DNA from 2 places in the Tissierella sp. MB52-C2 genome. Region 1 is predicted to be linked to the other one. Evidence: a T-box and tRNA genes for the amino acid it is inferred to sense, from the RefSeq annotation. Region 1 holds a T-box; the other holds one or more tRNA genes.
What was found. The T-box of region 1 lies ahead of metG (methionine--tRNA ligase). A T-box ahead of a tRNA ligase gene usually reads a tRNA of that ligase, here a tRNA-Met.
Positions count from the first base shown of each region.

Region 1 (2,368 bases):
GCTTTATAAAGCATCAGATACTATAAATTATGTAGCGTATCCTACTTCAACTACAGGTGAAAGACTAACAGGTTCTTATGATGCAACAGTAGGTAGATATTATCTTTATATATATAAATATTCGGGAACAGGTTCATATACAATAGATGTTAGCGGACCTCTTAAATAGATTGCAGACTAAATGTGTCTTTATGCAATTAAAAAACAAGGATTATAAAATTCACTTAACTAATACTGTAATGCCAATTATTTAGTTGACTAAATATTTCCGTTAGAGTATAATATATTATCAAATAAGGAAAGATATACTAAAGATAAATTAGACTAAATTAGATATTAAGTTTGACTGTTGAGTAAACTCATGTTAAAGGTGTGGAAGGGAAGAGTAAGACTAAGATTATTCTTTAGAGAGCTGGAAAAAGGTGAAAACCAGTGATTAATCTATTCTGAAAATGGCCCCTGAACCTTTTAGCCAAAGAATTAGGCTAAGACGGAGGCAGCCGTTATACTGCAAGGTTTTTTAACCTAGTGAGTTCTTAAATCGCAAGATTTAGATAAATTAGAGTGGTACCACGAAGAATACCTTCGTCTCTATATGGAGGCGAAGGCTTTTTTTATGACCTAACTTAGTAAACGAACGTAGTGAGTGAACTGTAGGTAGGTCAAACGTAACGAGAACCAAATTCATGTGAGCGTAGCGAGCAAATGAATTTGAGTTTCGAGACTACGTCACAGAACCTAAGCCAGTGAGCTTTGAGTCAAGTCAAACGCAACATTCGCTACGCTCATTCCTACGCTCACTGGCGTTCACTTCGCTGTCCGTTTTGTCTACAATTCGCTATGCTCATTGGACAAAAAGGCAATGAGCACCAAATCTATACGAGCGTAGCGAGTAAATAGATTTGAGTTGCGAAACTGTGGGAAATGACCTAACTTAGCGAACGATAAGTGAGCTTTGAGTTAAGTCAAACTTAACGAACAGCTAATTCACCATATTAAGAGGAGGTTTTAAATATGAAAAAGTATTATTTAACTACGCCAATTTATTATCCATCTGATAATTTGCATATAGGACATACCTATACTACAGTTGCCTCTGATGCTATAAAGAAATTTAAGAAAATGCAAGGATATGATGTATATTTGGTAACTGGATCAGATGAACATGGGCAAAAAATTCAAGAAAAGGCTAAGGAAAGTGGTGTAACACCAAAGGAATATGTAGATAAAATAGTTGCAGATATAAAGGAGTTATGGAAGACTCTAGAAATAGATTACGATACTTTCATAAGAACTACAGATCCTCACCATGAGAAGGCAGTACAAGAGATTTTTACAAAACTATATGAAAATGGTAAAATATATAAGTCAAAATATAAGGGGCATTATTGTACTCCTTGTGAAGCCTTTTGGGCAGAATCACAACTAGTAGATGGTGAATGTCCAGATTGTAATAGAGAAGTTCACTTAGCAGAAGAAGAAGCATATTTCTTTAAGCTTTCTCAATATAGAGATAAACTCTTAAAATTTTATGAAGAAAACCCAGACTTTATTCAGCCAGAATCTAGAAAAAATGAAATGGTAAATAACTTCTTAAAGGATGGATTAGAAGATCTATGTGTATCAAGAACTAGCTTTAACTGGGGTATAAAAGTACCATTTGATCCTAAGCACGTTGTATATGTATGGATAGATGCTTTATCCTGCTATATTACAGCACTAGGATATGGTAGCGATAATGATGAGAAATTTAAAGAATTTTGGCCTGCTGATGTTCATTTAGTAGGTAAGGAAATAGTGAGATTTCATACTATAATTTGGCCAGCACTTTTAATGGCAATGGATATGGAATTACCAAAGAAAGTATTTGGTCATGGTTGGATATTATTTGAAGATGATAAAATGTCTAAATCAAAAGGAAATGTCATATATCCAGAACCAATTATTGAATTATATGGAATAGATGCATTTAAATATTTTCTTCTTAGAGAATTTTCCTTTGGGCAAGATGGCTCATTCCATAGAGATAAATTCTTACAAAGGCTTAATTCAGATTTAGCAAATGATTTAGGTAACTTAGTAAGTAGAACAGTGACTATGGTGGAGAAATATAATGAAGGTTTTATACCTACACCTAATGAAGAAGGAGAATTTGATACTTCTCTAAAAGAAGTGGGAATAAATGCAGCTGCTAAGGTAGAAGAACATATGGATAAACTTAGTTTCTCCAATGCATTGGAAGAAGTATGGAAACTAATTAGAAGAACAAATAAATATATAGATGAAACTCAACCATGGATACTGGCTAAAGACAATAAGGAAAGATTAGATACAGTATTATATAATTTAACAGAATCCTTGAGAATTA
Region 1 is NZ_CP133261.1:3,137,893-3,140,260, reverse strand. Features, by position in the region: gene RBU61_RS15850 (collagenase) at 1-169, shown strand, start outside; T-box leader at 365-596, shown strand; gene metG (methionine--tRNA ligase) at 1,015-2,368, shown strand, end outside.

Region 2 (2,368 bases), 780 kb from region 1:
CCCGGACCTACCGGTTATGAGCCGGGCGCTCTAACCGACTGAGCTAAAGGCCCCTACCATACTTGGCGGAGAAGGAGGGATTTGAACCCTCGCGCCCCGTGAAGGACCTACTCCCTTAGCAGGGGAGCCTCTTCAGCCACTTGAGTACTTCTCCATATTCATTCTTATGGAACATAATTTAATTTGGCGGAGAGGGTGGGATTCGAACCCACGTGGGCTTGCACCCTAACGGTTTTCAAGACCGCCCCGTTATGACCGCTTCGGTACCTCTCCATCTGGTGATCCATCCGCGACTCGAACGCGGGACACCCTGATTAAAAGTCAGGTGCTCTACCGACTGAGCTAATGGATCATGATTATTAATTTTAATGGCTGGGGTGACAGGACTCGAACCTGTGGAATGCTAGAGTCAAAGTCTAGTGCCTTACCGACTTGGCTACACCCCATCATCTGGCGCGCCTAGGAGGATTCGAACCCCCGGCACACGGATTAGAAGTCCGTTGCTCTATCCTACTGAGCTATAGGCGCAAGATTTATTTAGTAAATCATGGAGCGGGTGAAGGGAATCGAACCCTCGCAACCAGCTTGGAAGGCTGGGGCTCTACCACTGAGCTACACCCGCATATTTATTTTTAATCGTAACCTACACTTCCATAGAATTAGGTTATAATGGTGGAGGAGACTGGATTCGAACCAGTGAAAGCTTAGCTAACGGATTTACAGTCCGTCCCCTTTAGCCACTTGGGTACTCCTCCCTAAGTTAATTCATAATGGAGCTGGCGAGAGGAATTGAACCCCCAACCTACTGATTACAAGTCAGTTGCTCTGCCGATTGAGCTACGCCAGCAAACATATCATTTCGCAGTCTCGCAACTCAAATCTATTTACTCGTTACACTCGTATAGATTTGGTGCTCGTTGCGTTTGACCTACATCAATTCGCTACGCTTATTGTGTTAGGTCATAATGGCGACCTGGAAGGGACTCGAACCCTCGACCTCCAGCGTGACAGGCTGGCATTCTAACCAACTGAACTACCAGGCCATTATTTTTCTAAATTAAGTCATTATATGGTGGGCACAACAGGGCTCGAACCTGTGACCCCCTGCTTGTAAGGCAGGTGCTCTCCCAACTGAGCTATGCGCCCATATTATTTTTGACCTAATTAGGTTATAATGGTGACCCCACCGGGATTCGAACCCGGGTTACCGCCGTGAAAGGGCGATGTCTTAACCGCTTGACCATGGGGCCTTATTTAATTTCTTTGGTAGCGGCGAACGGATTTGAACCGCTGACACTGCGGGTATGAACCGCATGCTCTAGCCAACTGAGCTACGCCGCCAAACTATTGATTATCATATGGTTGTACCTTAAGAATTATGGTTGCGGGAGCCGGATTTGAACCGACGACCTCCGGGTTATGAGCCCGACGAGCTGCCAAACTGCTCCATCCCGCGGCATTATTTTATAGTTCTGTTTTTCTCCATACCTATGACTTACCTATAATTTTCTACATTCATTGGATCAAGTCATTATGTAATGGTGCCGGAGACCGGAATCGAACCGGTACGATCGGTGAGGATCGCAGGATTTTAAGTCCTGTGCGTCTGCCTGTTCCGCCACTCCGGCGTTTTATGTTTCTAATGGCTCTTGGGGTGGGACTCGAACCCACAACCTACCGGTTAACAGCCGGTTGCTCCGCCATTGAGCTACCCAAGATCAGCCTGGCAACTTCCTACTCTCCCAGGTCGTTTCCAACCAAGTACCATCGGCGTTAAGATGCTTAACTTCTGTGTTCGGTATGGGTACAGGTGTGTCCATCTTGCTATCGTCACCAGACGAAAACTATCAATTGCAATATTTTAGGTCAAGTCCTCGACTTATTAGTATCTCTTAGCTTAAAGTATTACTACTCTTACACCTGAGACCTATCTACCAAGTGGTCTTCTTGGAGTCTTAACTTTTAAAGTGGGAAATCTTATCTTGAGGGGGGCTTCGTGCTTAGATGCCTTCAGCACTTATCCCTTCCAGACATAGCTACTCAGCCGTGCCATTGGCATGACAACTGATACACCAGCGGTCTGTCCATCCCGGTCCTCTCGTACTAAGGACAGCTCCTCTCAAATTTCCTACGCCCACGACGGATAGGGACCGAACTGTCTCACGACGTTCTGAACCCAGCTCGCGTGCCTCTTTAATGGGCGAACAGCCCAACCCTTGGGACCTACTCCAGCCCCAGGATGAGACGAGCCGACATCGAGGTGCCAAACCTCCCCGTCGATGTGGACTCTTGGGGAGATAAGCCTGTTATCCCCGGGGTAGCTTTTATCCGTTGAGCGATGGCCCTTCCACTCGGAACCACCGGATCA
Region 2 is NZ_CP133261.1:2,360,072-2,362,439, forward strand. Features, by position in the region: tRNA gene RBU61_RS11815 (tRNA-Ile) at 1-53, opposite strand, end outside; tRNA gene RBU61_RS11820 (tRNA-Ser) at 64-154, opposite strand; tRNA gene RBU61_RS11825 (tRNA-Ser) at 185-273, opposite strand; tRNA gene RBU61_RS11830 (tRNA-Lys) at 277-352, opposite strand; tRNA gene RBU61_RS11835 (tRNA-Gln) at 370-446, opposite strand; tRNA gene RBU61_RS11840 (tRNA-Arg) at 452-528, opposite strand; tRNA gene RBU61_RS11845 (tRNA-Gly) at 549-622, opposite strand; tRNA gene RBU61_RS11850 (tRNA-Tyr) at 671-755, opposite strand; tRNA gene RBU61_RS11855 (tRNA-Thr) at 772-847, opposite strand; tRNA gene RBU61_RS11860 (tRNA-Asp) at 967-1,043, opposite strand; tRNA gene RBU61_RS11865 (tRNA-Val) at 1,071-1,146, opposite strand; tRNA gene RBU61_RS11870 (tRNA-Glu) at 1,176-1,250, opposite strand; tRNA gene RBU61_RS11875 (tRNA-Met) at 1,265-1,341, opposite strand; tRNA gene RBU61_RS11880 (tRNA-Met) at 1,380-1,456, opposite strand; tRNA gene RBU61_RS11885 (tRNA-Leu) at 1,540-1,628, opposite strand; tRNA gene RBU61_RS11890 (tRNA-Asn) at 1,644-1,718, opposite strand; rRNA gene rrf (5S ribosomal RNA) at 1,722-1,838, opposite strand; rRNA gene RBU61_RS11900 (23S ribosomal RNA) at 1,863-2,368, opposite strand, start outside.
Region 2: it encodes a tRNA-Met, which carries the amino acid that the T-box ahead of metG (methionine--tRNA ligase) is inferred to sense. The anticodon was not compared.